DNA from 3 places in the Escherichia sp. B1147 genome. Region 2 is predicted to be linked to each of the others. Evidence: predicted binding sites of a transcription regulator. Region 2 holds the regulator's gene; each other region holds the start of a gene.

Region 1 (10,892 bases), on a different contig from region 2:
AGCCGCCATTGGTACACCAACATACAGCAGTGGAATATTTGCAGCAGCAGCGATAGTGAACACCAGAGGCAGCATCAGTACGAAGCCTACTTCATAGAACAGGGCAAAACCGACGGTAAAACCGGTTAATACCACTGCCCACTGGATGTGTTTTTTACCAAATTTGGCAATCAGCGTGGTGGCGATACGTTGTGCGCCGCCACAGTCTGCCAGCATTTTGCCCAGCATCGCACCAAAGCCCATGATCAGGGCAAGGCTACCGAGCGTCCCGCCGACACCGGCTTTGATAGAGCCAATAACTTTATCCAGCGGCATCCCTTGCATTAATCCAACAGCAAGCGCCACCAGGACGAGAGCGATGAAGCCGTTCATTTTGAAGCGGATCATCAGGAGTAATAACAAGATTACACCGATAGCAACAATGACTAATGGCATGATTTACCTGGCCTTTAATTTGTTATGGGTAACGTCAGGTTTCTGACGACAAATCCTGGTTGTCCCAACTGGGAACAGAGATATAACGGCACCACGGCTGATGACCCCTAAAACGTATTAGTGTAGTCAGATGTTATGAGTGTGTTTGGTGCCCATGCGAATGATACGGGTAACATTGTGTGCTTGAGAATCACCAGAGCGGGGTAAATTTAAATTATGAGAGGTTGGTCATATTATCGCGGGGAAACTTAGGGATTGGATTTGCCGAGGCAATGTAGCGCTAACGCCTGACAGACGGCCCGATAAGACGCTTTAGCGTCGCATCGGGCAATCTACAAAAGAGAGGATAATTTAGTAGTAAGAGTGTTCGCCGCGCTGGTGTTCTGTGAGATCGCGGACACCTTTCAGTTCCGGGAATTCGTTCAGCAACTGCTTTTCGATCCCTTCTTTCAGCGTTACATCGACCATTGAACAACCGTTACAGCCGCCGCCAAATTGCAGAATGGCGTAGCCGTCTTCGGTGATTTCCATCAGCGAAACGCGACCACCGTGACCGGCAAGTTGCGGGTTGATCTGCGATTGCAGCATATACTCCACACGCTCCATCAGAGGCGCGTCGTCAGCCACTTTACGCATTTTGGCGTTCGGGGCTTTCAGCGTCAGCTGAGAACCCAACTGGTCGGTAACAAAGTCGATCTCTGCATCTTCCAGGTATGGCGCGCTCAACTCATCAACATACGCAGTCAGCAGGTCAAATTTCAGGGCGGTGTCGGTGGCTTCCACAGCGTCCGGCGGACAATAAGAAACGCCACATTCAGCGTTAGGCGTGCCGGGGTTAATCACAAATACGCGGATTTGTGTCCCTTCTTCCTGGTTTGCCAGCAGTTTGGCAAAGTGCGCTTGTGCAGCATCGGAAATACGGATCATAGTAATGGCCTAATAGTTGACTATTTTAGTTGGTTATAATACGCCCATCATCGAGGCTCTACAAGGTTCGACAAAGGCACCAGACCTGGACAGTCGCCGCACCATTGCGTAAAAGCAACTGCGCAATCTCTGCGACGGTACTTCCGGTGGTGACGACATCATCCACAATCACCATATGGCGACCTTGCACAGGCAATTCAAGGCGAAAGGCATTTTTCAGGTTGCGCTTGCGCAGACGGGCGCTGAGAAAATGCTGGGTCGCGGTGGCCCGTGTTCGTGTGACGGCTTCGCTATCCCATTGGCAGTGCAACCAGCGTGATAACGGCTGACACAGCAAATCGCTCTGATTAAATCCCCGACGCCAGTGACGCCGCTGCCATAACGGAACGCTGATGATGCGATCCGGCAGTTGCAACCCGGTGGTGCGACGAGCGTGTAAGACTTCCAATAGTAACAGACGTGCCAGGGCGCTGGCGATTTCACTGCGCCGCGAAAACTTAAGCTGGTGGATAAGCGGGCTTAATGGCGGCGTGTAGTTGGCGACCGTGACCAGTCTTTGCCACGGCGGCGGTTTTTGCAGGCAGCGACCGCAGGGAAGATGTGAGTATGTTGCCGGTAACCCACATTGCGGGCATAACGTTTCATGTTTACGGGCGGCACAAGAGCAGACCGAACAAATTCCCCAATGACCTAACGCCAAAGGCATTCGGCATAGCCAGCATAATCCTGGTACTGTTAGCATATGTTCATCCTTGTTAGTCAAAAGAGAACAATAGCGGATGAATAACATCTGGTGGCAGACCAAAGGTCAGGGGAATGTTCATCTTGTGCTGCTGCACGGATGGGGACTGAATGCCGAAGTGTGGCGTTGCATTGACGAGGAACTTAGCTCGCATTTTACGCTGCACCTTGTTGATCTGCCCGGCTTCGGGCGCAGTCAGGGATTTGGTGCGATGTCGCTTGCTGACATGGCGGAAGTCGTGCTGCAGCAGGCACCGGATAAAGCTATTTGGTTAGGCTGGAGCCTGGGCGGGCTGGTGGCAAGCCAGATTGCGTTAACCCATCCCGAGCGCGTTCAGGCGCTGGTCACCGTGGCGTCGTCGCCGTGTTTCAGTGCTCGTGACGGCTGGCCGGGGATAAAACCGGACGTGCTGGCTGGTTTCCAGCAGCAACTCAGTGAAGATTTTCAGCGTACGGTGGAACGATTCCTTGCGTTACAAACCATGGGGACAGAAACGGCACGCCAGGATGCGCGAGCGCTGAAGAAAACTGTTCTGGCATTACCGATGCCGGAGGTTGACGTGCTCAATGGTGGGCTGGAAATTCTGATAACGGTCGATCTCCGTCAGCCGCTGCAACACGTACCCATGCCGTTTTTACGATTGTATGGTTATCTCGACGGTCTGGTGCCGCGCAAAGTGGTGCCGATGCTGGATGAACTCTGGCCGCACAGCGAGTCATATATCTTCGCCAAAGCGGCCCATGCGCCGTTTATTTCGCATCCGGACGAGTTTTGTCAGCAGCTGGTGGCGTTGACGCAGAGGGTGTAGGCAGCATTTGAAATGGCGAGGCAGAACTTTACTGACTCGCCGCAGCCAACTCTTCTTCTGACACCCCAGTAAAGCGCATGATGTCCGCAAGAGGGACTCCGGACTCAAGCATTATTTTGGCTATATGCAAGGCTTTGGATTGCTCCCCCTCCTGCCGCAATCTTTCCGCAATAGTCATTAAACTCTCCTTGTGTTTTGGTGAATGTTCAGCAACGCCGTCGATAAAATCGTTAAAACGTACCGCATCGCCGGTTTGCAGTATTTGACTTACTCCCAGCCCAAATGGGCGGGGATTCTTGTTTCGCGGAGCCGAACCTAAGCCGCGTTAAGCGGTTTAGGAATTACAGGCTCTCCACAAGCTAACACGGCGAGTCCCGCCGCTTTTATATTACGGGCCGCATTGATATCACGGTCATGATCTGCGCCGCATTCAGGGCAGTGCCATTTCCGCACATCAAGAGGCATTTTTTGCATGGTGAAGCCACAACAGCTACAGCGTTTTGAGGACGGGAAAAATGGGGCGATTGCGACTACTGACCGCCCTGCCCATTCGCCTTTGTACCGGAGCTGGCGCACCAGTTCGCTCCAGCTCGCGTCTGCTATCGCTTTGGATAGCGACGGGTTGCGGATCATGTTTTTCACCTTAAGAGATTCGACGCAAACAACCTGGTTTTCGTTAATCAGTTTGCGGGTTGTCTTGTGCAAGGCATCCAGCCGGCAATCGGCAATTTTCGCGTGGAGTCGGGCCACCTTTAAGCGGGCTTTGGCGCGGTTCTTCGAGCCTTTGGCCTTTTTGCTTAGTCGGCGCTGTAGCAGCGCCAGGCGTGCCGCGTATTTAGCGGTATGGCGGGGATTGCTTTGTCTGAATCCGGCATCAGTGACGAACAAATCTTTTAAACCAACATCAATACCGACCGTTTTAGCAGTGATCGGCAGTGATACAGGTTCAAACTCGCAGAGGCAGGACACGAAATATCGTCCGGCAGCGTCTCTGGAAATGGTGATCGAGGATGGCGCAGACGGTAGAGCGCGACTCCAGCGCACATCTAACGGCGCTTTGCTCTTTGCCATATACAGCTTGCCATCACGGTATTTAAACGCCGTATTCATGAAGGTAGCGGCCTGTTTATGGCGCTTGCTTTTGAATGTCGGGTATTTGGCACGTCCAGCGAAGAAGTTTGAAAACGCTGTTTGTTGGTGACGTATGGCTTGCTGGAGCGGCACGGCTGATACATCGCCCAGCCATGAATATTCTGGCATGGCTTTAATCGCAGTCAGCCGCTTATCGGCTTGAGGATAGCCGATCTTCTCCTGCCGTTCGTACCAGGCGTCAGTGCGCCAGCGGAGAATCGAGTTATAGACAAAACGCACGCACCCGAACGTTTGAGCCAAAAGCTCAACCTGATCGGGTGTTGGATAGAATCTGTATTTATAGGCGCGTTTCATAGTCTTACTAAATACTCTGAAATTTGTAAGTCGTATTAATGAAGGTCAAAAATGTTACGTAGTTACCGCGCTTATATCCCCGCCCGATAGGGCGAGGCTTTACGCGCAATATCGGTAATTAAACAGCCCTTTGATTTGTCTGTCATTAGCGTACCCACTACTTAATAAGCAGGCCATTTGCTCTACCAGCCCCATCAGGTCGCGTTGGCGTATATGTTTTTGAATTAACTCCAGCAACGCCATGCGTCGGTGCAGCATGATTTCATCATCAGGCATGACGGTGACATCAATCAGCGGAAATGCAGAGGCATAGAGCTGTCTCGCCAGTTTGGGGTCGGCGAAACAATCCAGCCAACACAGTGAATAGGGATAGGGGCTTTCAATGCCGTGGTAAAACAACAATGGCACCACCATCGGCAACGTTTTGTATCCGGCATCAAGGTGGTTTTGCATTGCGGCAATGGCGTAACGCATCATGCGAAAAGCGATCAGTTTGTTTGAGGTGCTTTGATGTTCAATCAGACAATAGATATATCCCGGTCCTTGCTCCGTTTTCACCGACCACAGCACGTCGGAATAGCTTTCACGCAGATCGTCATCAATAAAGCTGCTCGACTCCAGCTTGAGGGTTTTCATATCACAGAGCGCGTGAATGGATGCCGGTAAATGGAACGCAAGAAAATCACGCGCCGTGTCTGGTTGGCGTAAAAAGAGTTTGAATAGCGCGTCGTGTGGGGTAGAACTCTGCTTTTTGCTCATGGCGTTCCTTCACCTGTTTTCTTTGAATTCCGCGACTCTACGCGCTGCTCCACATCTACGCATTAGCCAGTTGTCATCCCTGCGAGGCGCTTTCAGAGGAATTTACGCCATGCTGCAAGAGTTGCATTTTTATGGAAAACCGCACGCAAAAAAGCCCGGTTGCAAAAGCATACCGGGCTTTCAAAACAGGCAGTGAAACAAGGTTAACGCAACGCCCACCACTCACGCAGACAGGCTTTGCCTTCCGGGCAGCTTTTACAACTGCCAGAGAGGCAGCCGTCAGGTTCTTCCTGAATCCGCACCGCTTTGCCCATACTTTCCAGCTGTTGCAGCATGGCGTTAATCATTGGCTGTGGAGTGTTCAATGTCTGGCTTATCTGGGCCGCTTCCATACGGCCCCGTAACGCCAGCAAATCACGCACCTGAATGAGCGAAGCCATTGCTGTATCCTTAGTGGCAATCGCCGGTGGTGCTGGCTGCACAGCAACTGCTTACCGATTTGCGCGTTGCCAGCAGTTCGATATCTACCCGGCTACGCGCGCGGCGCAGCAAACCGATAACAACGATGTTAAACAGGATAACCGCCAGAATGCATACCAGACTGTAGGTTGGGTGCTGGCTGTAGCTGGCAACCTGATAGAACAACGTTGCCAGCGAGTAAGCGATATTCAGCCCCCACAGGATGGAGAAGCCCATCCAGCCACGGCTTGATTCACGAGCAATAGCACCCATCACCGAGATGCACGGTACATACAGCAGAACGAAAATCAGATAGCTGTATGCTGCAGCCGCGCTGCCAAATTTTTCATCCATCACGCCCATCGCTCCGGTACCCATTTCGCCGTCTCCTTTGCTGGCTTCAATTGGGTTCATCAGTACGCTAAGACTGAAGGTGTCTTTCAGGCTCTGCCAGGTTTCATCAACCGCGCTGAACAGCTCTTCACCGAGGTTAAATTCTGCCGGATTGAACTCTTCGTCCTGAATATTTTCTGCGGTGTAGAGGGTGTTGAGCGTACCCACCACCACTTCTTTCGCCATTGCGCCCGTGAACAGGCCAACCGTTGCCTGCCAGTTATCTTCATGTACGCCAATCGGTTTGAAGACAGGGGTGATCACACGGCTAACGGAAGCCAGCGCCGAATCGTTGATGTTATCGACGATTTTCCCGCTCAATGAGAAGCTGTTGAAGGCGCTAAGGAAAATGCTGACGATGATGATCACTTTACCTGCGCGCATCACGAAGCCTTTCAGACGCTGCCAGGTCTGGATAATCAGACTCTTAACGTGTGGCACGTGGTAGACCGGCAGTTCCATGACAAACGGCGTCGCTTCACCGCGCATGATGGTGTACTTGAGCATCAGGCCAGTCAGCACCGCCATCACAATACCAAGCATATACAGCGAGAAGACTGCCAGCGCGCCATTCTGTCCGAAGAAGGCTGCTGCAAAGACCGCGAAGATAGCCAGACGCGCGCCGCAGGACATAAACGGGGCCATCATAATGGTCATCAGGCGTTCACGCGGAGCATCAAGAGTTCGTGCACCCATCACCGACGGCACGTTACAACCGAAGCCGACGATCAACGGCACAAAGGATTTCCCCGGCAAGCCCAACGCTTGCATCAAACGGTCCATCACAAATGCCGCGCGCGCCATATACCCTGAGTCTTCGAGGAAGGAGAGGAACAGGTACATCATGCCGATCTGCGGCACCAGCGGCAGCACGGTGTTAATACCACCCCCCAGGCCCTGGGCGAGGAAGATAGTCAGCCAGTCCGGGAAGTGGAGCGTATAGCCAATCCACTGAATACCATGCACAAACAGCGCTACGGAACCAACGTCAAACAACGGCTGTAACGCACCGCCGATGTTGATAGCCAGCAGGAACATCAGGTACATCACAAAGAGGAAGATCGGCAGGCCGAGGAAACGGTTGAGCACGATTTTATCCACTGCCGTGGTGAAGCGACTGGGTTCTGCCGTCAGCGTGTTGCTTACCACATCGCAGATAGCAGCAATACACTGGTAACGCGCATCGGCAATATGCAGTGCCGGATCGTCCATCTCATTACGCAGACGGGCGAGGGCGGCATCCAGATGCTGCGACGCTTCACCGGCGTAAGCGCGGCTGTAAATATCACCTTCCAGCATTTGCAGGCCCAGCCAGCGACGCTGTTTGAGCGGGATGTTGGACGGCATCACTTTTGCCAGTGAGTCGGCTTCGTTGAGCAGCGGCTGGGCGTAATGCACCAGCTCCACATTTTCGTTGGCTTTATAGCGATCGATCGCCAGCTTGAGCGCTTCGATACCGCGGCCACGCGTGGAAACCAGCGGGATCACCGGGCAGCCAAGACGTGCCGACAGCGCATCAATTTCAATACGAATATTTTGCTTCTCGGCAATGTCGAGCATGTTCAGCGCTACGATGCAGGGAATGCCGAGTTCCAGCAGTTGCAGCGTCAGGTAAAGGTTACGCTCAAGGTTTGACGCATCCACCACGTTAATCAGCAGGTCGGCGTCGCCACTCAAAATGTAGTGGCAGGCGATTTGCTCGTCCAACGACGTCTGAGATGAAATGGTGGTCAGAGAATAGGTGCCGGGTAGATCCACCAGCGTGACCTGATGATCGGTGGTAGAGAACAGACCCTCTTTACGTTCGACGGTAACGCCAGCCCAGTTTCCTACACGCTGACGTGCGCCGGTGAGCTGGTTAAATAAGGTTGTCTTGCCAGAATTTGGATTACCAATTAAGCCAATGGTTAATTTTTTCATTGTTATTCTCACTGTATTAACAGGAAACCGCTTCCACTTCTAATAAGGCCAGATCTTTTTTGCGTAATACCAGGCTCACACGACGGGTTTCGATATGAATGGGGTCGCCAAGTGGGGCAACGCGCACCACGTTGAACGAGGAGCCAGGTAACATGCCCAGAGAAAGCAGTTTCTGACGATATGCCGGGCTGATTTCACGGGAAAAGCCAGTGATTTTCCACGCAGTATCTGGAGTGTATTGCATAGGTGCCTACTTGTTTCTCATTAACTGGATAACTACCTCATGGGGCGTTTGACAGCGACATGGGACCAGATGATTTGCCAACGAAGGAGAGATTAAATAATCAACAGTACAATGATAATGAGAATGGTTTCTATCAGCAATACTTAAAATGTGTGCGAATGTTGGTTTAGATAATAATCTGCCTCAATGTTGATGTGGCTCAAGGTTATATCTGGGTCGAAATAAAATTCGAATGGCGAATTATTAAGGTGGGTTAATGTTTGTTTAAGGTTTCAGTTGTTAATGCCGTGATAAATATTGGCGGGAATATGTTGTGCGTTTAGATGTGAAATAAAAATGCAGGAAATAATCTCCTGCATTTTTATGTCAGGCAAGATGCTCGTTGTGAGTTGCCAGATGCGGCGTGAACGCCTTATCTGGCCTACGATTTCGCACAAATTTAAATAACAATGATTGAACCGTAGGCCCGATAAGCTTGCTCATCGGCAAGTTTACGTTTGCCCATCGAGGCGTTTAACGCTTTTTGCCCATTGCTGCTGCCAGCGCATCCATCATTGCGCTATTACCGGCAGTCTGCGCTTCACGACTGCGTGGTTTGGCTGCCGTGCGGCTGTTTTGCGGGCGATCGTTACCGCCGCCGCGACGGGCGTTGGTTTCGCCAGGCTGCTCGTCCAGACGCATGGTCAGGGCGATACGTTTACGCTGAAGATCCACTTCCAGCACTTTCACCTTCACAATGTCGCCCGCTTTCACCACGGTATGCGGATCTTCCACAAACTTGTTCGACAGGGAAGAGATGTGAACCAGCCCGTCCTGATGCACGCCGATATCGACAAACGCGCCAAAGTTAGTGACGTTGGTCACCGCACCTTCGAGGATCATGCCCGGTTGCAGGTCGTTCATTGTCTCGACGCCATCGGCAAACTGAGCGGTTTTAAACTCAGGACGTGGGTCGCGGCCCGGTTTTTCCAGCTCTTTGATGATGTCGGTTACTGTCGGCACACCGAATTTCTCATCGGTAAAGTCAGAGGCTTTCAGGTTACGCAGTTCGCTGCTGTTACCCATCAGATCTTTCAGCGCCTGCTGCGTTGCCGCCAGAATACGTTCCACCACCGGATAGGCTTCCGGGTGAACGGTAGACGCGTCCAGCGGGTTATCGCCGTGGTTAATCCGCAGGAAGCCCGCGCACTGCTCGAAGGCTTTCGGCCCCAGACGGCTCACTTTTAACAGCTGCTGACGGTTCTGGAACTGACCGTTTTCATCGCGCCAGGCAACGATGTTTTGCGCCATCATGCGCGTCAGGCCCGCTACGCGAGTTAACAGCGGAACGGACGCTGTGTTCAGATCGACGCCAACGGCGTTTACACAGTCTTCCACTACCGCATCCAGCTTGCGGGCCAACTGCGTCTGGCTGACGTCGTGTTGATACTGGCCCACGCCGATAGATTTCGGATCGATTTTCACCAGTTCTGCCAGTGGATCCTGCAAACGACGAGCGATAGATACCGCGCCACGCAGAGAAACATCGAGGTCCGGGAACTCCTGTGCCGCCAGTTCGGAAGCGGAGTAAACCGATGCGCCTGCTTCGCTGACGATCACTTTCTGCGCGGTAACTTTCGGGAACTGCTTCTGCACGTCGAGATAGAAACGCTCGGTTTCGCGGGAAGCCGTACCGTTACCGATCGCCACCAGTTCAACATTATGTTTTTCACACAAGGCGGCAACGGTCATCGCCGCTTTTGCGGCCTGTCCGGTGTGTGGATAAATGGTATCGGTTGCGACCAGTTTGCCGGTTGCGTCGACCACCGCCACTTTTACCCCGGTACGCAGACCCGGATCGAGGCCCATCGTCGCACGCAGCCCGGCTGGGGCTGCCATCAGCAGATCGTGCAGGTTACGGGCAAAGACGTTAATTGCTTCATCTTCCGCACGTTCGCGCACGGTACCCATCAGTTCGGTTTCCAGGTGCATCAGCACCTTGATGCGCCAGGTCCAGCTCACCACGCCTTTGCGCCAGCTATCCGCCGGGGCATTGTTCAGGCGCAAGCCGAGGTGGTCCATGATGATTTGCTCGCAATAGCTCTCTTTCGGTGGTTCGTCGAACTGCGGATCGGCATTCAGCGAAAGCTGGAGTACGCCTTCGTTACGACCACGGAACATCGCCAGCGCACGGTGAGAAGGCACCGTTGACAGCGGTTCGTGATGATCGAAATAGTCGCGGAATTTTGCCCCTTCCTCTTCTTTACCGCTCACCACGGTGGACACCAGGTGCGCGTTTTTCCACAGATAATCACGCACTTTAGCCAACAGGGCTGCATCTTCGGCAAAACGTTCCATCAGGATATAACGCGCGCCGTCCAGTGCGGCTTTGGTATCTGCCACGCCTTTATCGGCATCAACATATTGCGCAGCGGCAACTTCTGGCGTGTGTGAAGGATCGTTCCACAGCAGATCAGCCAATGGCTCAAGCCCTGCTTCAATAGCGATTTGCCCGCGGGTACGACGTTTGGGTTTGTAAGGCAGGTAGAGGTCTTCGAGTTCGGTTTTGCTCAAGGTGGCATTGATGGCATTCGCCAGCTCGTCGGTGAGTTTACCTTGCTCAGAAATGGACTTGAGAATAGCCTGACGTCTCTCTTCCAGCTCGCGCAGATATCCCAGACGCGTTTCCAGATTACGCAACTGCGTGTCATCCAGACCGCCGGTGATTTCCTTACGATAACGTGCGATAAACGGCACGGTATTCCCTTCGTCAAGCAGGC
Region 2 (10,892 bases):
GACTTGCGCCTGGAAGGCACCTGGGTGAAAGCCGATGGGCAGCAGGGATACTTCCTGCAACGTATGACCCCAACTTACGCCTCTTCAAACGGTCGCCTGGATATCTGGTGGGATAACCGCTCTGACTTTAACGCCAACGGCGAAAAAGCGGTCTTCTTTGGTGCGATGTATGATCTGAAAAACTGGAATCTTCCCGGCTTCGCCATCGGCGCTTCTTATGTTTATGCGTGGGATGCGAAACCTGCAACCTGGCAGAGCAGTCCGGATGCGTATTATGACAAGAACCGGACTATCGAAGAGTCTGCTTACAGTCTGGATGCGGTCTACACCATTCAGGATGGTCGCGCTAAAGGCACGATGTTCAAACTGCACTTCACCGAATACGACAATCACTCCGATATCCCAAGCTGGGGCGGCGGTTACGGCAACATATTCCAGGATGAGCGTGACGTGAAATTTATGGTTATCGCTCCGTTCACCATTTTCTGATGCCAGACGCGGCAGGTTTTTTGCCTGCCGCACGTTTGAGGAATTCGCTATGAAAAAACTGATTCTCATCGCCATGATGGCATCGGGTCTGGTGGCTTGTGCGCAATCAACCGCGCCACAGGAAGATAGCCGCCTGAAAGAGGCGTACAGCGCCTGTATCAACACCGCACAAGGCTCGCCAGAAAAAATTGAAGCCTGCCAGAGTGTGTTAAATGAGCTGAAGAAAGAGAAACAGCATCAGCAGTTTGCCAACCAGGAAAGTGTACGCGTGCTGGATTATCAGGAGTGCCTACGCGCGACGCAAACTGGCAACGACCAGGCGGTGAAAGCCGATTGTGATAAGGTCTGGCAGGAAATTCGCAGTAATAACGCTACACAGTAAAGAAAAAAACGCAGACTGTAACTCTCGCTTTTCTTATTTCCTTTGTATAAAAAAGCCAACCCGCAGGTTGGCTTGAGACTTATGGTAAATGCTAAATTGCCTGATGCGCTGCGCTTATCAGGCCTACCTTTTCGTGCAATATATTGAATTTGAGAGGATTTGTAGGCTGGATAAGGCGTTCACGCCGCATCCGGCACGAACAAATCGCACTATGCCAATAATAAAAAGCCAACCCGCAGGTTGGCTTTTTCTCATTCAGGCTGACTTATTTGCCTTCGTGCGCGTGCTCATCTTCGCGGCAATCGCCTTCGGCGCAGTGACCGTAGAGATAAAGACTGTGGTTAGTCAGGCGAATGCCATGCTTCGCGGCGATTTCACGCTGACGCGCTTCGATAGATTCATCACTAAATTCAATAACCTTTCCGCAGTCGAGGCAGATCAGGTGATCGTGGTGATGTTGTTGGGTCAGTTCAAATACGGATTTACCGCCTTCAAAATTGTGGCGGGTGACGATACCGGCGTCGTCAAACTGGTTCAGTACGCGATATACCGTAGCCAGACCAATTTCTTCACCCATATCGATCAGTCGTTTGTATAAATCTTCCGCACTGACGTGATGGTTGTCCGGCTCCTGAAGAACTTCCAAGATTTTTAAACGTGGAAGCGTCACTTTCAGGCCAGCTTTCTTTAGGGCGGTATTGTTATCAGTCATGCGGAATCTGTCCTGTTACTAAGCGGTTCACTTCATTAAAAGAAGTGACAGAATTTGCTCTTGAGATAATGCGTATCATTATAGATTTGCCACGCCTAAATGAAAACCACAAGTCCCTGGCAAATATTGTTAATAAAAACGTGGCATAGCTTACATTTACGTTGGCAAGGCCACTTGAATACCGGGACATTGTACAGGCACACCGGCAAAAGTTACAAATTTGTAGCAATTATTTTGATTGGCATTATCTATTAATACGGCGTAGACATGAGTCTACACCGCAGTACATCAGGCATTGATAATTTCGTCGAGATGCAGTTCTTCAGAAATTTGTTTTACCCATTTTTCTACACGCTCGGCGGTCAGTTCTGGCTGACGGTCTTCGTCGATAGCCAGGCCGACAAAATGGTCATCATCCGCCAGACCTTTTGATGCTTCGAAATGGTAGCCCGCAGTTGGCCAGTGACCGACGATGGTCGCGCCGCGCGGTTCAATGATGTCACGAATGGTGCCTAAGGCGTCGCAGAAATATTCTGCGTAATCTTCCTGGTCGCCACAGCCAAACAGTGCAACCAGTTTACCATTGAAATCAATTTCTTCGAGAGTCGGGAAGAAGTCGTCCCAGTCACACTGTGCTTCGCCATAGTACCAGGTTGGGATGCCCAGCAGCAGAATGTCATAAGCTTCCAGATCTTCTTTGCTGCTTTTTGCAATGTCATGGACATCGGCAACGTCTTTACCAAGCTGTTTTTGAATCATTTTTGCGATATTTTCGGTATTACCGGTGTCGCTGCCGAAAAAGATGCCAGTGATAGCCATGAGTGAAATAACCTCTTGAAACTTATTGAAATGGGGGTGGCAAATTGCCCACGGATAAAGGCAATCATAGCAGAACAGGCAGTCTTGCGGAATCAGCAAACGAGCAGGACTGCACACTGTGCTACACGAAAGTGGATAATTAAACGATGCCCTGATTACGCAGCGCCGCCAGTTGCTGCATCAATATCTCTTCGATCAGTTCGCTACGGCTCATATTACGTGACTCCGCCAGCTCGTTCAGCGCCTCGACAGCTTCCGCATTCAGCTTCAGTTCGACACGCTTAAGGCCACGTACTTTGTCGCGTTTTAGCTGATTGCGTTTATTAATACGCAGCTGTTCATCGCGCGAAAGCGGATTGGTTTTCGGTCGTCCCGGTCGACGCTCGTGCGCGAACAGATCTAATGTCGTACGGTCCGTTTGTTCTTTGGCCATGATCTTGGTGACTTCGGGGGAAACAATCAGCCAGGCGCCTGCCCGGATGGATAGCCCGCCATAATACAACAGCGTGAGGAATCTCGCCAACGCCCACGCGCGGAATGCCGCGCGGACGCTGGGTTTTTAATCAGTTGCGTTAATCATTAAGATAGCGACGGATAGCCCGCAGCACAGCATCTGGTTTTTCTGCGTGTACCCAATGACCCGCGCCTGCAATAACATGCGCTCGTGCTTGCGGGAATTGCGCCAGCAAATCATCACGATACTGTTCAGTAACATACGGGGAATTGCCGCCAGGAATAAACAGAGCTGGGTGGTTCCATGCCGGAATTTTCTCCCAGCCAACAATATGTGGATACTGATCCCATAATACTGGCACGTTAAAACGCCACTCACCGTCAACAAAAGATTTCAGCAGGAATTGAATCACGCCCTCTTCATTAATATATTGGCGCATCACAGCAGCGGCCTGTTGGCGCGTTTGCGCGTCGGAGCCACTGACCGCGTTGATAGCTGCGAAAATTTCATCATGACGGCGTACGTGATAATCCACCGGCGCGATATCGATCGCTACCAGTTTCTCGATGCGGTCGGGCGCCAACGCGGTCAGTGCCATCACAGCTTTACCACCCATTGAATGACCAATAAATGTCGCCTTATCGATCTGCAGCGCATCCAGAGTATCAACAAGATCCTGGGCCATCGCCGGGTAATTCATGTGCGGATCTCGAGGCGAAAGTCCGTGGTTACGCATATCAACCTGGATGATATTGTGATCGTTTACCAGGTCGCGCGCCAGCACGCCGAGATTGTCAAGGCTGCCAAACAACCCGTGGACGAGGACGATGGGAGAATTATTATGCTGATTTTGTGCAGATTGCGCGCGGATATTCAATTTCATGGCAAAGTTCTTTTTTTCGTGTAGTTGGGTTAGGGTATTATGTTGACCATTGTGCCACAGGGCTGCAATAAATAAGGTTTAATCCGATTTTTTCTGCACGCCAGGCTTGACGCTATCCGCTGCCGGGATTTATTCATATACTCCCGGCGACTTGTATTCAGCTAAGACACCGCACTGGATTAAGATGAAAACGATTGAAGTTGATGATGAACTCTACAGCTATATTGCCAGCCACACTAAGCATATCGGCGAGAGCGCATCCGACATTTTACGGCGTATGTTGAAATTTTCCGCCGCATCACAGCCTGCTGCTCCGGTGACGAAAGAGGTTCGCATTGCGTCGCCTGCTATCGTCGAAGCGAAGCCGATCAAAACGATTAAAGACAAAGTACGCGCAATGCGTGAACTTCTGCTTTCCGATGAATACGCAGAGCAGAAGCGCGCGGTCAACCGCTTTATGCTGTTGTTGTCTACACTATATTCTCTTGACGCCCAGGCGTTTGCCGAGGCAACGGAATCGTTGCACGGCCGCACGCGCGTTTACTTTGCAGCAGATGAACAGACGCTGCTGAAAAATGGTAATCAGACCAAGCCGAAGCATGTGCCAGGCACGCCGTATTGGGTGATCACCAACACTAACACTGGCCGTAAATGCAGCATGATTGAACACATCATGCAGTCGATGCAATTCCCGGCGGAATTGATTGAAAAGGTTTGCGGGACAATTTAAAACAACGTTGCAGATAAAGGACAAAGCAATGGCAATCCACAATCGTGCAGGTCAACCTGCACAGCAGAGTGATTTGATAAACGTCGCCCAACTGACGGCGCAATATTATGTACTGAAACCAGAAGCAGGGAATGCGGAGCACGCGGTGAAATTCGGTACTTCCGGTCACCGTGGCAGTGCAGCGCGCCATAGCTTTAACGAGCCGCACATTCTGGCTATTGCTCAGGCGATTGCCGAAGAACGGGCGAAAAACGGCATCACTGGCCCTTGCTATGTGGGTAAAGATACTCACGCCCTGTCCGAACCTGCGTTTATTTCTGTACTGGAAGTGCTGGCAGCGAACGGGGTAGACGTTATTGTGCAGGAAAACAATGGCTTCACTCCGACGCCTGCCGTCTCTAACGCCATTCTGGTTCACAATAAAAAAGGTGGGCCGCTGGCCGATGGTATCGTGATTACGCCGTCCCATAACCCGCCGGAAGATGGTGGTATCAAATACAACCCGCCAAATGGCGGCCCGGCTGATACCAACGTCACCAAAGTGGTGGAAGACAGAGCTAACGCACTGCTGACCGATGGCCTGAAAGGCGTGAAGCGTATCTCCCTCGACGAAGCGATGGCATCCGGTCATGTGAAAGAGCAAGATCTGGTGCAACCGTTCGTAGAAGGTCTGGCGGATATCGTCGATATGGCGGCGATTCAGAAAGCGGGCCTGACGTTGGGAGTCGATCCGCTGGGCGGTTCAGGTATCGAATACTGGAAGCGCATTGGCGAGTATTACAACCTCAACCTGACCATCGTTAACGATCAGGTCGATCAAACGTTCCGCTTTATGCACCTTGATAAAGACGGTGCGATCCGTATGGACTGCTCCTCCGAGTGTGCGATGGCGGGCCTGCTGGCACTGCGTGATAAGTTCGACCTGGCGTTTGCTAACGACCCGGATTATGACCGTCACGGTATCGTCACTCCAGCAGGTTTGATGAATCCGAACCACTACCTGGCGGTGGCAATCAACTACCTGTTCCAGCATCGTCCGCAGTGGGGCAAAGATGTTGCCGTCGGTAAAACGCTGGTTTCTTCTGCGATGATTGACCGCGTGGTCAATGACTTGGGCCGCAAGCTGGTAGAAGTCCCGGTAGGTTTCAAATGGTTTGTTGATGGTCTGTTCGACGGCAGCTTTGGCTTTGGCGGCGAAGAGAGCGCGGGCGCGTCGTTCCTGCGTTTCGACGGTACGCCGTGGTCAACCGATAAAGACGGCATCATCATGTGTCTGCTGGCGGCGGAAATCACCGCTGTCACCGGTAAGAACCCGCAGGAACACTACAACGAACTGGCAAAACGCTTTGGTGCGCCGAGCTACAACCGTTTGCAGGCAGCCGCGACTTCTGCACAAAAAGCGGCACTGTCTAAGCTGTCTCCAGAAATGGTGAGCGCCAGCACTCTGGCAGGCGACCCGATCACCGCGCGCCTGACCGCAGCGCCTGGCAACGGTGCTTCTATCGGCGGCCTGAAAGTGATGACCGACAACGGCTGGTTCGCCGCGCGTCCGTCAGGCACGGAAGACGCATACAAGATTTATTGCGAAAGCTTCCTTGGTGAGGAACATCGCAAGCAGATCGAGAAAGAAGCGGTTGAGATTGTTAGCGAAGTTCTGAAAAACGCGTAATCACAGAAAGTAATAAAAAAGGGCGGTCGGAAGATCGCCCTTTTTACTTATAACAAACACATAACTGCCTGATGCGCTACGCTTACCAGGCCTACGAAGATAGTGCAATATATTGAATTTGCGAGATTTTGTAAGCCGGATAAGGCATTTTCGCCGCATCCGGCAATTCAGCCCCCTAAAGCATAAACCGATACCCAATCCCGGTTTCGGTAATAAAATGGCGAGGACGAGCCGGATCTTGTTCCAGTTTTTGACGCAGATGCCCCATATAAATACGCAAATAGTGACTGTGTTCGACCGCGTTTGGTCCCCACACCTGGTTGAGTAACTGGCGCTGGGTGAGTACTTTTCCGGCGTTGTTGAGCAGCACGGCCAGCAGACGGAATTCTATCGGCGTTAAATGCACTTCTTCTTCGCCACGGTGAATCACCCGGGCGGCTAAATCGACGGTCACATCGGAAAATTTCACCACCGGATCGGGCGCGGCGGTAGCAGAGTGGCGACGTAAGGCGACGCGCAGACGGGCCTGCAATTCGCCAATACCAAACGGCTTACTTAGGTAATCATCAGCTCCGGCATCCAGCGCGGCGATTTTGTCGCTCTCTTCACTACGTGCGGAAAGCACAATCACCGGCACTGCGCTCCACTGACGCAGGTCGCGGATAAACTCAATCCCATCGCCATCGGGCAAGCCGAGATCGAGAATAATCAAATCTGGTTTGCGGGTCGCCGCTTCCAGCAAACCGCGTTGCAGCGTTTCGGCCTCAAAGACGCGCATACCGTCGCCCTCCAGCGCTGTGCGCAGAAAGCGACGAATAGCCTGTTCATCTTCAACAATCAGAACGTTTGTCACATATCCTCATGAAATTCTTCAAGTTCAGGGGCGTTTTGCTGGGGAAGTGTAACACGAAAACAGGCGCCACCTTCCGGTCGGTTGAACGCAGTAATCGTGCCACCGTGTATTTCTACAATCGCCCGACAAATTGCCAGCCCAAGCCCGACGCCCGGTACTGCCGATTCCTTATTCCCTCTGGCAAACTTATCGAAAATAGTTTGCTCTTTGCCATGTGGAATTCCGGGGCCGTTATCCCAGACATCCAGTTGAAGTTTCTCGTCCTCTACATGGGCATCGATACCAATTTCAGCCTGCGCGCCGGCGTATTTCACCGCGTTCTCCAGCAGATTAATCAGTACCCGTTCAAACAATGGCCCGTCAACGTGGATTAAGGTCAGCTGTTCTGGCAGCGAAAGGTTGATAGGCGATGATAATCCCGGCTCCAGCATTTGCAGCGCACTACCGACCACTTCTTCCAGCGTTAACCACTCTTTCTTCAAATTAAAGCCGCCGGACTGAATTCGCGCCATATCGAGCAAATTATTCACCAGTCGGGTGGTATTCAGCACATGCTGGCGAATTTCGCTGGCCTGGCGAGCGTGCGGAGAACCTTCGCTCGCCAGATCGAGCGTTAAAATTTCTGCCTGACCAAACAGCACGGTAAGCGGAGTGCGTAAATCATGTGAAAGCGCCGCCAGCAGAGCGTTGCGGAGCTGTTCCCGTTCGCTGGCCATCCGCGCCTGTTCTTCGCTGGCGGTCAGCGCTAGGCGTTCCAGAGCATTGGCAACTAACAGCGTAAACGTCTCCAGCAGGCGCTGCTGTTCCGGAATCATCAACTGGCGCAAATTCCCCGGTTCTACCACCACCAGACCGTAGGTTTTCTCACCGCTTTTTAACGGCAAAATCTGGTACGGCACGCCGGGTAAGGTGTCGGTGCCAGCACCAGCCGGTTGGCCTTTGTCAAAACTCCAGCGAGCGATAGCATCGTCCCACGGCGTCATCCCCTGCGGATGCGTTAGCGGTAGTAATATACCGTTGTCATCAGGCAGCAACACCTGGCTGCGGGCATGAAAAGTAGAAGCAATAAACTGTTCACTGGTGGCGGCGATATCTTGCGGACTACGGCCCACCGCCAGCGTTTTTGACATTTCATATAAGTGTCGCGTGCGTTGCTCGCGGTAACGGGCTACCCGTGCCTGATAACGCACGCCAGCGGTGAGATTGCCGATCACCAGCCCGACGGTTAGCATCACCGAGAAAGTCAGCAGATATTGCACATCAGAGACGGCGAGCGTACCGCGTGGGGCGATAAAAAAGAGATCGAAACTCACCACGTTAATGACCGTGGCGACCACCGAAGGCCAGCGTCCATAAAACAGCGCCACCACCACGACACCAAGCAGATACAGCATCACCAGGTTTGCGGCATCAAACGCCATCAGCCACTGCATGGCAATTAAGGTGATAACGGCACATAACGCGGCGGCAACCATGCATCCCTGAATCTGTACGCGCCACTTATCTTTAAAAGAGCGGCTATCCGGCGCGTTATTAATGGTGCGAGCGGGTGGTTCATCAAGCGCGACCAGTACCTGATCGAGATCGGGGGCGATACGTGCCAGTCGGTCAGCAAAAGTTTCCCGACGCCACCAGCGGCGCGAGGCCGGGCGACCGAGAATAATCTTGCCGAGATTATGTTCACGGGCATAACGGACAACCGCTTTTTCTTCCGCCGGCTCAGAAAGCGTTGCCGTCTCTGCGCCTAACTCCTGCGCCAGACGCAAGGCGCTGAGAATTGCCCGGCGTTTTTTCTCCGGTAAGCGGTGCAGGGCAGGGGTTTCAACATATATCGCGTGCCAGATGCTCCCCAACCGTGACGCCAGCCGCGCCGCCGCGCGGACCAGTTTTTCGCTGCCGGTATTATGCCCGATGCATAAAAGGATCGCGTCTCGCGTGTGCCAGACTTTCTCTTCGCCAGGATGTCCCCGCCAGGCACGCATTTGTTCATCTACGCGATCGGCAGTACGGCGCAGCGCCAGCTCGCGCAGGGCGATCAGATTGCCTTTGCGGAAAAAATGCTCAATGGCGCGTTCCGCTTGCCCGGCAATGTAGACTTTGCCTTCTTTCAGCCTTTGACGCAGATCGTCCGGGGGCAGGTCCACCAGTACTACGTCGTCGGCGGCATCGAAAAAAGGATCGGGCACGGTTTCCCGCACCTGAATTCCGGTGACGCCGCTGACCACATCGTTCAGGCTTTCCAGATGCTGAACGTTGACGGTAGTGAAAACATCAATGCCAGCTTCCAGCAGCTCTTCAATGTCCTGCCAGCGTTTAGGATGACGGGAACCTGGCGCATTACTGTGCGCCAGTTCGTCCATTAAGATCAGTGCCGGACGGCGGGCGAGGGCGGCATCGAGATCAAACTCGCTGATATGCCGCCCACGATACGCCAGGCGTTTCAGTGGTAGAACAGCCAGACCTTCCAGCATTGCGGCGGTATCTTTCCGACCGTGGGTTTCTACCACGCCAACCACAATATCCAGCCCTTGCGCCCGCAGCCGCTGGGCTTCTGCCAGCATCGCCCAGGTCTTTCCGACGCCAGCACAGGCACCGAAGAAAACTTTTAGCTTTCCCCGATGCGGCGCGGCAGTTTGTTCCAGCAGACGATCGGGGTCGGGACGTAAGGGTTCGTTATTCATCAAGCTTATCCAGCGCCAGGTTGAGTTCGACAATGTTGACGACCGGCTGGCCGATATATTTCACCAGCGGTTGTTGGCTGTATTTTGCGACCAGTTGCGTGAGCTGTTCAACGCTGAGATTACGCGCTTTCGCCACGCGTGGGATCTGCCAGGCCGCTGCTTGCGGGGTAATGTTATTGTCCAGCCCGCTTGCCGACGCCGTCACCAGTTCAACCGGAACGCTCGTGCTGGCGTCCGGGTTAGCTGCCCGTAATGCAGCAACGCGTGCAGCTATTTGTTTATCCAGCTCCGGATTACTGACTGCCAGATTGCTCCCGCCAGAAGCCTGTGGATTATAGGGCATTTCTGCCGTTGCCGACGGGCGGCCATGAAAATAGCCGTTGCCGGTAAAATTCTGCCCGATTAACGCCGAGCCGCGCACCGTATCACCTTCACGAATCAATGAACCATTGGCCTGCCAGGGAAACCACCATTGCCCCAGCGCGGTGGTCAGCAGCGGGTACACACCGCCGGTAATCAGTAACAGAAAGAGAAATGTCGATAATGCCGGACGTAATCCACTCATGGTAATCCTCACACCAGACCGCAAACGGTCAGCAGTAAATCAATCACTTTGATACCGATAAACGGCACCAGCAGCCCACCCAGACCGTAAATCCATAAGTTACGGCGCAACATGGCAGAAGCCGTTAGCGGTTTATAACTCACGCCTTTTAACGCCAGGGGAATCAAAAAGACGATAATCAAGGCGTTGAAAATCACCGCACTGAGAATGGCGGAGTCGGGCGAATGCAGGCGCATGATGTTCAGCGCATTTAACTGCGGATACGTTGCCGCGAACGCCGCCGGAATAATGGCGAAGTATTTCGCCACATCATTGGCGATACTGAAGGTGGTGAGTGAGCCACGGGTCATCAACATTTGTTTGCCAATGTGCACCACCTCGATCAACTTGGTCGGGTTGGAGTCGAGATCCACCATATTGCCTGCTTCTTTCGCCGCCTGAGTGCCGGAGTTCATCGCTACCGCGACATCGGCCTGCGCCAGCGCCGGAGCATCGTTAGTGCCGTCGCCGGTCATCGCCACTAAACGGCCTTCCGCCTGATACTGACGAATCAACGCCAGCTTGGCCTCCGGTGTCGCTTCGGCGAGGAAATCATCGACGCCCGCTTCCGCAGCAATCGCGGCGGCTGTCAGACGGTTATCGCCGGTAATCATCA
Region 3 (10,892 bases), on a different contig from region 2:
GCATCAGATTAAAAATCCGGTCCTCATGCTGGGGGTTGGCGGGTTTATTCTCGGTATTTTGGGAGTTATTGGTGGGCCGATTTCGCTATTTAAAGGGCTGGACGAGATGCAGCAGATGGTGACAAATCAGGCCTTCAGCACCAGTGATTACTTTTTGCTGGCGGTAATCAAACTTGCAGCCCTGGTCATTGCCGCCGCCAGCGGGTTTCGCGGCGGGCGAATTTTCCCGGCGGTATTTGTCGGCGTAGCGTTAGGATTGATGCTACATGCGCACGTCCCCGCAGTTCCGGCGGCCATTACCGTCTCCTGCGCTATTCTCGGCCTCGTACTGGTAGTAACGCGCGATGGCTGGCTAAGTTTGTTTATGGCGGCGGTCGTTGTACCCGATTCCACATTGTTACCACTACTGTGTATCGTCATGCTTCCGGCATGGCTATTACTGGCAGGGAAACCGATGATGATCGTAAATCGTCCAGAGCAACAGCCCCCCCACGATAACCTTTAGCAAAAAATGCTCTCCCTTATGATTTAAGAGTTATGGCGATGAAACGGGGCTTTACCTCCCCGTAATATTGCGTTAACAGGCCGCTGACGGCTTCGATCGTGAAGGAGAATAACAATGTTCAGGTCACTGTTTCTGGCGGCCGCCCTGATGGCATTTACCCCGCTTGCAGCAAACGCAGGTGAAATTACCTTACTGCCATCAATTAAATTACAAATTGGCGATCGCGATCATTATGGTAACTACTGGGACGGTGGTCACTGGCGCGATCGTGACTACTGGCACCGTAATTATGAATGGCGTAAAAACCGCTGGTGGCGTCATGATAATGGCTATCACCGTGGCTGGGATAAGCGTAAAGCGTATGAGCGTGGCTATCGTGAAGGCTGGCGCGACCGTGATGATCATCGTGGAAAAGGCCGGGGTCACGGGCATCGCCATTAAACACATTCGCCAATGGAGCACAATGCCTGATGCGACGCTAGCGCGTCTTATCAGGCCTACAAACCCGCTCCATTTAACACGTAGGGCGGATAAGGCGTTTTACGCCGCATCCGCCAGTGGTGCCAGATGCGACGCGCATTCAACTACAATCCCAACGCCGTTCCTACCAGCAACCAGATATTCAGCGTTACCACCAACACCACAATCATCCAGCCGATTTGTTTTACCCATTTGCTATTCACCAGATCGCCCATCAGCTTGCTATCACTGGTGAAAATCAGCAGCGGCACCAGCGCCAGAGCAATACCAAAACTGAGCAGCACCTGACTCATAACCAGAATCCGTGTCGGATCTAATCCCATCAGAATGACAATAAATGACGGCAGCATGGTTACCGTACGGCGTACCCACAGCGGGATATGAAAGCGAATGAATCCCTGCATCACCACCTGCCCTGCCAACGTACCCACTACCGTTGACGAAAGCCCCGCAGCCACCAGACTTAAACCAAAAACCGTTGCCGCTGCATTGCTTAACAGCGGTTGCAGCGTCAGGTAAGCCTCATCAAGATCAGCAACACCAGTATGACCAGAAAAGTGAAATGCTGCAGCAGCCGTTGCCATCATCGCCAGATTGACAAAGCCAGCGATGGTCATGGCGATCGCCACATCCCATTTGGTCGCTGAGTAACGTTGCTGGCGTGAACCACCGTGTAGATGCTGGGTGAGCGAAGAGTGAAGATAAATCACATGCGGCATAATCGTCGCCCCTAACACGCCAGCCGCCAGGAAGACCGCTTCCGAGGACGGTAAACTCGGTATCGCCATGCCTTTACTCAACTGCACCAGATTTGGTTGGGAGAAAATCAGCTCAACAATGTAAGCCGCCGCGACAAACAACAGAAGCCCACCAATCACTTTCTCCAGCGGTTTTTGCCCGCGACGTTGCAGCATTAAAATCAGGAAAGTGGCAATACCTGTCAGCACCGCCCCCTGCAATAAAGAAACACCAAGAATGAGTTTGAAACCGATCGCCGCACCAATAAATTCCGCCAGATCGGTCGCCATCGCAATAATTTCCGCCTGGACCCAATAGAACCAGACCACCGGACGTGGGTAGTGATCGCGAATTTGTTCCGCCAGGTTTTTACCAGTGGCAATCCCGAGTTTGGCCGAGAGGATCTGAATCAGCATCGCCATCAGGTTGGCCCAGACAACCACCCACAGCAGCTGATAGCCGAAGCTGGCGCCCGCCTGAATATTGGTCGCAAAGTTACCGGGATCGATATAACCAATCGCCGCAATGAACGCAGGTCCCATTAATGCGAGCCTCATCTTGCGCGCCGCCCGACCACTGCTACTCTCAACGCGATAGTTCATCATCTTGTGCCTCTAAAACATAGCCTTTGCTATGTTTCATGCTAAGTCAAACGAGAATGATTATCAAATTCATTTAAATGGGTTGTGGTGATTTTTCTGATAGACCAGGATTATGGCTACGAAAAGATTGATGACTTGAATGTTATGGTTATGTTTAATATTAGCACATTTACATAACTTTCAGCTTCCATACACAACATAGCAGAAATGTATGACAGCTCACTATTTTTGAAGCTTGTCACAGGACGTCATTATAGTGTGTGTCAGATCTCGTTTTCCTTACCCATGTTACATAGAATGTGCACGGAAATTTAACCTGCCTCATATTTGGAGCAAATATGGACCGCGTCCTTCATTTTGTACTGGCACTTGCCGTTGTTGCGATTCTCGCACTGCTGGTAAGCAGCGACCGCAAAAAAATTCGTATCCGTTATGTTATTCAATTGCTTGTTATCGAAGTGTTACTGGCGTGGTTCTTCCTGAACTCCGACGTTGGTCTGGGCTTCGTGAAAGGCTTCTCCGAAATGTTCGAAAAACTGCTCGGATTTGCCAACGAAGGGACTAACTTCGTCTTTGGTAGCATGAATGATCAAGGCCTGGCCTTCTTCTTCCTGAAAGTGCTGTGCCCAATCGTCTTTATCTCTGCGCTGATCGGTATTCTCCAGCATATTCGCGTATTGCCGGTGATTATCCGCGCAATTGGTTTCCTGCTCTCCAAAGTCAACGGCATGGGCAAACTGGAATCCTTTAACGCCGTCAGCTCCCTGATTCTGGGTCAGTCTGAAAACTTTATCGCCTATAAAGATATCCTCGGCAAAATCTCCCGTAATCGTATGTACACCATGGCAGCAACGGCGATGTCCACCGTTTCTATGTCCATCGTTGGCGCATACATGACCATGCTGGAACCAAAATACGTCGTTGCTGCGCTGGTACTGAACATGTTCAGCACCTTTATCGTGCTGTCGCTGATCAACCCTTACCGTGTTGATGCCAGCGAAGAAAACATTCAGATGTCCGACCTGCACGAAGGCCAGAGCTTCTTCGAAATGCTGGGTGAATACATTCTGGCAGGCTTCAAAGTAGCCATTATCGTTGCCGCGATGCTGATCGGCTTTATCGCCCTGATTGCAGCCCTGAACGCTCTGTTTGCTACCGTGACTGGCTGGTTTGGCTATAGCATCTCCTTCCAGGGTATTCTGGGCTACATCTTCTATCCAATTGCATGGGTGATGGGTGTTCCTTCCAGTGAAGCACTGCAGGTAGGCAGTATTATGGCGACCAAACTGGTTTCCAACGAGTTCGTTGCGATGATGGATCTGCAGAAAATTGCTTCCACGCTCTCTCCGCGTGCTGAAGGTATTCTCTCTGTGTTCCTGGTATCCTTCGCTAACTTCTCTTCTATCGGGATTATCGCGGGTGCAGTTAAAGGCCTGAACGAAGAGCAAGGTAACGTGGTTTCTCGCTTCGGTCTGAAACTGGTTTACGGCTCTACGCTGGTGAGTGTGTTGTCTGCGTCAATCGCAGCACTGGTACTGTAAGCTAATCCATTAAAAAAGCCGGGGATAATTCCCCGGCTTCAGTTTGTTGACAAAGTGCGTTTTGTTTATGCCGGATGCGGCGTAAACGCCTTATCCAGCCTACGAAACAACGCAAATTCAATAGATTGTGATTCCCATGTAGGCCTGATAAGCGCAGCGCATCAGGCAATTTTTGTTTGTCATCAGCCTCAAATGCCGGGGATAATTCCCCGGCATTTTTACGCCTGTTAATCAACTAATGGTTGCGGGCGACCAATTAAATACCCTTGCAGATATTGCACCCCGAGCTTATGCAATAATGCCTGCTGCTGTTGCGTCTCGACAAACTCCGCGACCACACTCAATGACTTAGCTTTCGCCAGATCGGTAATTGATCTCACTATCATCGCATCAAGTGTATTAGTGACGATATCCTTAACGAAGACGCCATCAATCTTGATGATATCAGCCTGCAAACGCTTTAACCGTTCGTAGTTGGCATAGCCGGTGCCAAAATCATCAATCGCAATACGGAAGCCAAACTTATGCAGTTGTTCAATATTGTACATACTGCTTTCTGCGTTAGAAAACGCCTGCTCCTCGGTGATCTCAATAATCACAGTCGCCGGGGAGACACGGTAACGTTTAAACAGACGAATAATCCGCGCGGCGATATTCTTTTGCAGCAGAGTGAGCGGCATTAAATTGACCGAAAAACGCGGCCCTTTTTTGTCACAAGGGTGAGTTGCCAGCCACTTCAACAGGGATTCCAGCACCTGTAAATCGAATCGCGCGCTAAGGTTAAATTGGGCAATAAGCGGCAAAAATTTATCAGGCGTCATTATGCCGCCGTCGTATTTCAGACGCGCAAGGATTTCATCGTAACCTTCTCCATCCTTGTTGCGAATTGGCTGGGCATAGAGCAGCAAATCCCCCTTATCTAACGCCTTACGGATTGTATTGAGTAACAACACCTGTTTGGTTGTCTGCCCGGATGCAATCTCCTCTCGATTATCCAACGCCAGCACGTGATGATGAACGCAGGATTGTTCCGCCAACCAGCTTAACTGCCCCAGCATTGGCTGCAGGGTATCCTGGTTACCGTCAAAACGTCCCCAGGCAGCACCGTAGCCCATATCCAGCCCGGTGTTGTTCCAGTGGATTTGCCGACTGTTGAGAACGTTAACCATATGCTGTAACCGCCCTTCCGTTTCCGGCCCGGTCAGTACCAACAGCAATTCGCTCCCCGGCAATTGATACAACTTTTCGTTTTCCTGCATCAATGGCAGCAATGTACGGTAAATTGAGCGAATACAATGAACGCGCATCATTAACCCGTAATGGCGACTCATAAACTCAAGATTATCAATGCGCAGACAGCAAAAACTCTTACCTGCCTCTTGCTCCGGCGATTGCTCCAGTGCACGAAAGTTGGGTAATAGCGTTAACGGATCGGTCAGCGCCTGCAAATGCCAGCGACGGTTAAGCCATTCGCTCCGATGATAAATGCGTACCATGTAAAGCAGGCAAACGCTAAAGGAAATCAGCACCGCAAGAATAAATGCCAGCGAATATTCTGTTTCCACCCCTTGTAAAAAATTCTGGTTGTAATTCAGGAGGAAAAGCGTCGATACAGCCCAGGTAAGATTTAAAAACGGATAGCGAAGTTTACCGACACCAAGGGTAAAGATGATAAAGAAAACCGGTACCAGGTAACCGGCGATAAAGTCGTTTTCATAAGGCGTACACATCAAAAGTAGCAGAACGCTAAGAGCCGCCAGCCAACTTAAGGTAAATGTGCGTTTCTCTTTATTCAGCGACGGCGCAATATCCCTGCGCCACAATATCTGCGCAAAGTGCGGACTTACAATCATGCGAGTGAGATAGTAAAAGAGCATGTTGTAAATCAACACTGCGGTGAAAAGACTTAGTAAATCAACGACCGTGAAAATCGCGTCGGCATCGCCGAAAAAGGTCGATATCTTTAGTGGGAAATCAAAGAACCTGCCCACGAGATACATGCTGCACTTGATGCCGATCGGCGTCACCAAACCAAGCCAGAAGAGACGTTGCCAGACGTTTCGGGTGGTCAATCCATAGCGCCAACGCGTTCCCAACTGCCAGCGTAATATTGCACAGGCACACAGCACAGCGAACGTCTGGCTGCCAAGCATGACGGCAGTTTGCAAAAATGAGAGATGAAAATTCCACAGATTGGTGCAAAACATTCCACTTAATACGGGAACGACACCGCGCCAGCCGAAGATAAAGAATATGGATAGCATTACGCACAGTGGCATCCACGCCAGAAAGATATAGCTGGAATGGATAACAGCAAGTGGCGAGATAAAACGGGATAGCTGAATAAGTACCACGGTGAGCGTAAACGCTAGAGTAAATATCTTGATATTTTTTATCAGGTTATGCTCCACAAACATGAGTACACTACTCTCACTGATCGGGGTTTAAGGCACACAAATAATAAGTTTATTCGCATCGCGAAGCAAACAGGGACTGGCCCGTTGCCGATATTTCATCCAATGATGTTCCCACCAGGCGACACTAACCTGGGGCGTAGACGGTATTACAAAAGCGGCAAAAAGCAGAGACAAAAAACCCCCGCTTCGCAGCGAGGGTTTGAAATTTGGTGGAGCTAAGCGGGATCGAACCGCTGACCTCTTGCATGCCATGCAAGCGCTCTCCCAGCTGAGCTATAGCCCCACGAGTCGTTTACGTACCAAATTTGCTGGGTGCAAAATTTGGTGGAGCTAAGCGGGATCGAACCGCTGACCTCTTGCATGCCATGCAAGCGCTCTCCCAGCTGAGCTATAGCCCCATCACGTAAAGCTTGTCGAGTTGACGGGCGGCATCATATGAATTCCGCCTGAATGTGTCAACGGCAAATTGCAACGCGTAGTTTCAATCGCTGAAAAATCAGGCAAATGAACTATTTTGGATAGTCGCTCGCATTCAGTAGTTATTCCTGTCACGGTTTCTTGTAAAGTGGTGTTATAAAATGAACCACTAATAGACCCGCAATCATTCAGGGAATTGTTATGTTCAAGGAGAGGATGACGCCAGATGAACTTGCCAGGCTGACCGGTTATAGCCGCCAGACCATTAATAAATGGGTACGCAAGCAAGGCTGGACGACATCACCAAAACCAGGTGTCCAGGGTGGCAAGGCCCGACTGATTCACATCAATAAACAAGTTCGTGAATATATTCGTAATGCAGAACGCCCGGACGGTCAGAGGGAAGCACCTGAACTGTCTGGCGATACGCCGCTTGAAGTGCTGCTGGTGACGCTGGCGAAAGAGATGACGCCTCTTGAACAAAAACAGTTTACATCCTTGCTTCTGCGGGAAGGGATTATCGGTTTATTACAACGCTTAGGGATTCGCGACAGCAAATAATATGAAAAGATTACGCAATAAAATGACCACCGAAGAGCTGGCTGAATGCCTCGGTGTGGCTAAACAAACAGTTAACCGTTGGATCAGAGAAAAAAGCTGGAGAACGGAAAAATTTCCCGGCGTGAAAGGAGGTCGTGCCAGACTTATTCTGGTCGATTCGCAGGTTTGCGAGTTTATTCAGAACACGCCCGCGTTCCATAACACACCAATGTTGATGGAAGCAGAAGAGAGAGTTGCTGAATACGCTCCTGGAGCACGTGCGCCAGCGTATCGACAAATCATCAACGCAATAGACAATATGACTGACATTGAGCAGGAAAAAGTCGCGCAATTTTTGTCACGTAAAGGAATTCGCAATTTCCTCGCCCGTCTCGATATTGACGAATCAGCATAAATAAAAAAACGGCAGGATATTATCTCCTGCCGTTTATCTTTTTATACGCTAATTACTGCTGGTTTTCGCGTTCAGCAATAAAGGCCAGCGCTTTGTTGATGCGCTCGATGCTACGTGCTTTGCCGATCGCGTGAACGGTAACATCCAGTGCCGGGGACTGCCCTGCACCGGTTACGGCTACACGCAGTGGCATACCAACTTTACCCATCCCCACTTCCAGCTCATCCGCCGTTGCCTGAATAGCGTGGTGAACATTTTCAGCCGTCCAGTCAGTAATTGCAGAGAGTTTGTCTCGTACCACTTCCAGCGGCTGACGCGCTACCGGACGCAGATGTTTTTTCGCAGCATCGGCATCAAACTCAGCAAAATCTTCGTAGAAATAGCGGCAGCTTTGCGCCATCTCTTTGAGCGTTTTGCAGCGTTCGCCCAGCAGTTTCACCAGATCCGCCAGTTGCGGGCCGTTGCGGGTATCGATGTTTTCCTGCTCGATGTGCCACTGTAAATGGGTAGCCACATACTCCGGTGGCAGCGTGTTAATGTAATGATGGTTAAGCCACAGCAGCTTGTCGGTGTTGAACGCACTGGCAGATTTGCTGACGGCATTCAGGGTGAAGTATTTGATCATCTCTTCGCGGGTGAAGATTTCCTGATCGCCGTGGGACCAGCCCAGACGCACCAGATAGTTCAACAGTGCTTCTGGCAGATAGCCGTCATCACGATACTGCATTACGCTGACTGCACCGTGACGTTTGGACAATTTTTTACCGTCATCACCGTTGATCATAGAAACGTGCGCGTAAACCGGTACGGGCGCTTTCAGAGCTTTCAGAATGTTGATCTGGCGCGGCGTGTTGTTGATATGGTCTTCACCACGGATGACGTGAGTAATTTCCATATCCCAGTCGTCGACAACCACGCAGAAGTTATAGGTCGGAGAACCATCGGTACGGCGGATAATCAGATCATCCAGCTCCTGGTTGCTAAACTCGATCGGACCACGGATCTGATCGTCAAAAACCACAGAACCTTCCTGCGGGTTAGCAAAACGTACAACGCACGGTTCATCATCAGCGTGATGTTCATGGCTGTGGCGGCAGCGGCCGTCATAACGCGGCTTCTCGCCTTTTGCCATCTGCTCTTCACGCAGCGCTTCAAGGCGTTCTTTAGAGCAGTAGCATTTATAGGCAGTACCCTCTTCCAGCATCTGATCGATAACCGCGTTATAACGATCGAAACGTTTGGTCTGGAAGTACGGGCCTTCATCCCACTCCAGACTCAGCCAGTTCATGCCATCCATAATGGCTTCGATAGCTTCCGGCGTGGAACGCTCAAGATCGGTGTCTTCAATACGCAGCACGAACTCACCGCCGTGGTTACGTGCAAAAAGCCAGGAGTAAAGAGCAGTACGCGCGCCGCCAACGTGCAGATAGCCTGTTGGGCTTGGCGCGAAGCGAGTTTTGATTTTCATGAAATGGCCTTACGTTTAGAAAGATGCCGACAACCGGCAAATCCTGGAAAAATTGAGTGGGCGATATTCTATCACTCCAGCCTGATTCCTCAATGTAGTTCGGGTTGCTACATGATGCATTATTGTTTTCGTTGAGAAATTGCGCAACACGGTCTGTTTTGCGATCATCCTGCTTAATTTTACGACGAACGAACAATTTCTTTAGAAAAGGCGTTGACTCATTTCCAACTCTCCCTATAATGCGACTCCACACAGCGGGGGTGATTAGCTCAGCTGGGAGAGCACCTCCCTTACAAGGAGGGGGTCGGCGGTTCGATCCCGTCATCACCCACCAACTACTTTATGTAGTCTCCGCCGTGTAGCAAGAAATTGAGAAGTGGGTGATTAGCTCAGCTGGGAGAGCACCTCCCTTACAAGGAGGGGGTCGGCGGTTCGATCCCGTCATCACCCACCACTTTCTCACCGGCTAAATTTCTTGCAATAATGTGAAGTACCGAAGTGGGTGATTAGCTCAGCTGGGAGAGCACCTCCCTTACAAGGAGGGGGTCGGCGGTTCGATCCCGTCATCACCCACCACTTCGGGTCGTTAGCTCAGTTGGTAGAGCAGTTGACTTTTAATCAATTGGTCGCAGGTTCGAATCCTGCACGACCCACCAATGTAAAAAGGCGCCCTAAAGGCGCCTTTTTGCTATGTGCGATATTCAAAGATTCGAACCTGCAGCAGGTTCGAGTTGAGCGCAGCGAAACAACGGAGCCGCTCGCGGCGACGGCCCGAAGGGCGAGCGAAGCGAGTCATCCTGCACGACCCACCAATGTAAAAAGGCGCCCTAAAGGCGCCTTTTTGCTACGTGTGATTTATGCGCTTCGTTTATCAGACCTACGATTTCCGGCAATCCCCCTCGCCTACTGTGTCAATGCTGCCAACAGCTTAACCATCGCGGGCGTCACCTGCTGTGTTTCATAAACAATATATAAATCTGCCGGGATGCGCTCTCTGAGCGGACGGAAAATGACACCTGGCCAGTTCATCTGTGCATAGCTGTCTGCTATCAATGTGATACCAATGCCCATACTGATCATGGCCAGCACCGTTTGCGGTTCATTAACTTCGCGAATAACAACCGGTGAAAACCCCGCCTGCTGACAAACGCGCTGCAAAAAATCCCAGTCAGTGTACACGGGCGGCATTGTGACAAAATACTCGTCACGTAGAGCTTCCAGCGGAACGGCGGAATATGATGAGAGGTAATGCTCTTCAGGCATCGCCACCAGAAACGCCGATTCATGCAAGCGTAAGCTGGTAAAATCTTCCGGTGGTTCTGTCGCCATTCGCCAGATCCCGGCATCGAGTTCGCGGCGCTCCAACAGCGCCATTTGCATCGCAGGCATCTTTTCGCGAAACAGTACTTCAACGTTGGGGTTTTCCCTGAGGAATCGCCGCATAACCGGCCGCATCCGTCCCCACATTGCCGTCCCGACCACACCGAGTTCAATCCGCCCTGCTTCTCCCCGGCCTATTTGTTCAATCCGAGCCAACATCTGATTTGCATTCATCAGCAACCGCCGCGATTCTTCCATCAAGATTTTTCCCGCGTGTGTCAGAGCGACACTGCGCGAATGACGAATGAAAAGCTGTGTGCCGAGTTGATTTTCCAGCTCTTTAATATGAATACTGAGCGGAGGCTGAGACATATTTAAACGTGCCGCTGCGCGGCCAAAATGTAACTCTTCTGCTACAGCAAGAAAATAACGAAGCAACTTAAGGTCTG

What was found. Region 2 encodes Fur, which represses iron uptake genes when iron is present. Its sites were predicted from a motif close to ATAATAATGAGAACNACTATCAA; they were not measured.
Region 1: the regulator Fur is predicted to act here: its motif matches at 8,245-8,267, upstream of feoA (ferrous iron transporter A).
Region 3: the regulator Fur is predicted to act here: its motif matches at 2,370-2,392, upstream of A9180_RS04110 (Nramp family divalent metal transporter).

The regions. Positions count from the first base shown of each region.
Region 1 covers NZ_LFHY01000008.1:63,181-74,072, reverse strand. Annotated here, with positions in the region: gene gntT (gluconate transporter) at 1-435, opposite strand, end outside; gene nfuA (Fe-S biogenesis protein NfuA) at 787-1,362, opposite strand; gene gntX (DNA utilization protein GntX) at 1,421-2,104, opposite strand; gene bioH (pimeloyl-ACP methyl ester esterase BioH) at 2,142-2,912, shown strand; partial or broken gene A9180_RS23855 (transposase) at 2,941-3,174, opposite strand; gene A9180_RS07680 (RNA-guided endonuclease InsQ/TnpB family protein) at 3,228-4,358, opposite strand; partial or broken gene A9180_RS07675 (Rpn family recombination-promoting nuclease/putative transposase) at 4,473-5,117, opposite strand; gene feoC ([Fe-S]-dependent transcriptional repressor FeoC) at 5,321-5,557, opposite strand; gene feoB (Fe(2+) transporter permease subunit FeoB) at 5,568-7,889, opposite strand; gene feoA (ferrous iron transporter A) at 7,906-8,133, opposite strand; gene A9180_RS07655 (Tex family protein) at 8,647-10,892, opposite strand, start outside.
Region 2 covers NZ_LFHY01000012.1:68,886-79,777, reverse strand. Annotated here, with positions in the region: gene chiP (chitoporin ChiP) at 1-489, shown strand, start outside; gene chiQ (ChiQ/YbfN family lipoprotein) at 539-871, shown strand; gene fur (ferric iron uptake transcriptional regulator) at 1,137-1,583, opposite strand; gene uof (fur leader peptide) at 1,576-1,662, opposite strand; gene fldA (flavodoxin FldA) at 1,872-2,402, opposite strand; gene ybfE (LexA regulated protein) at 2,542-2,835, opposite strand; gene ybfF (esterase) at 2,975-3,739, opposite strand; gene seqA (replication initiation negative regulator SeqA) at 3,924-4,469, shown strand; gene pgm (phosphoglucomutase (alpha-D-glucose-1,6-bisphosphate-dependent)) at 4,498-6,138, shown strand; gene kdpE (two-component system response regulator KdpE) at 6,314-6,991, opposite strand; gene kdpD (two-component system sensor histidine kinase KdpD) at 6,988-9,672, opposite strand; gene kdpC (K(+)-transporting ATPase subunit C) at 9,665-10,237, opposite strand; gene kdpB (potassium-transporting ATPase subunit KdpB) at 10,246-10,892, opposite strand, start outside.
Region 3 covers NZ_LFHY01000005.1:188,257-199,148, reverse strand. Annotated here, with positions in the region: gene A9180_RS04120 (ion channel protein) at 1-505, shown strand, start outside; gene ypeC (DUF2502 domain-containing protein YpeC) at 620-946, shown strand; gene A9180_RS04110 (Nramp family divalent metal transporter) at 1,090-2,328, opposite strand; gene nupC (nucleoside permease NupC) at 2,664-3,866, shown strand; gene A9180_RS04100 (sensor domain-containing phosphodiesterase) at 4,094-6,283, opposite strand; tRNA gene A9180_RS04095 (tRNA-Ala) at 6,491-6,566, opposite strand; tRNA gene A9180_RS04090 (tRNA-Ala) at 6,606-6,681, opposite strand; gene A9180_RS04085 (YfeC-like transcriptional regulator) at 6,902-7,261, shown strand; gene A9180_RS04080 (MerR family transcriptional regulator) at 7,263-7,655, shown strand; gene gltX (glutamate--tRNA ligase) at 7,708-9,123, opposite strand; tRNA gene A9180_RS04070 (tRNA-Val) at 9,382-9,457, shown strand; tRNA gene A9180_RS04065 (tRNA-Val) at 9,502-9,577, shown strand; tRNA gene A9180_RS04060 (tRNA-Val) at 9,624-9,699, shown strand; tRNA gene A9180_RS04055 (tRNA-Lys) at 9,704-9,779, shown strand; RNA gene A9180_RS04050 (RtT sRNA) at 9,802-9,935, shown strand; gene xapR (DNA-binding transcriptional regulator XapR) at 10,027-10,892, opposite strand, start outside.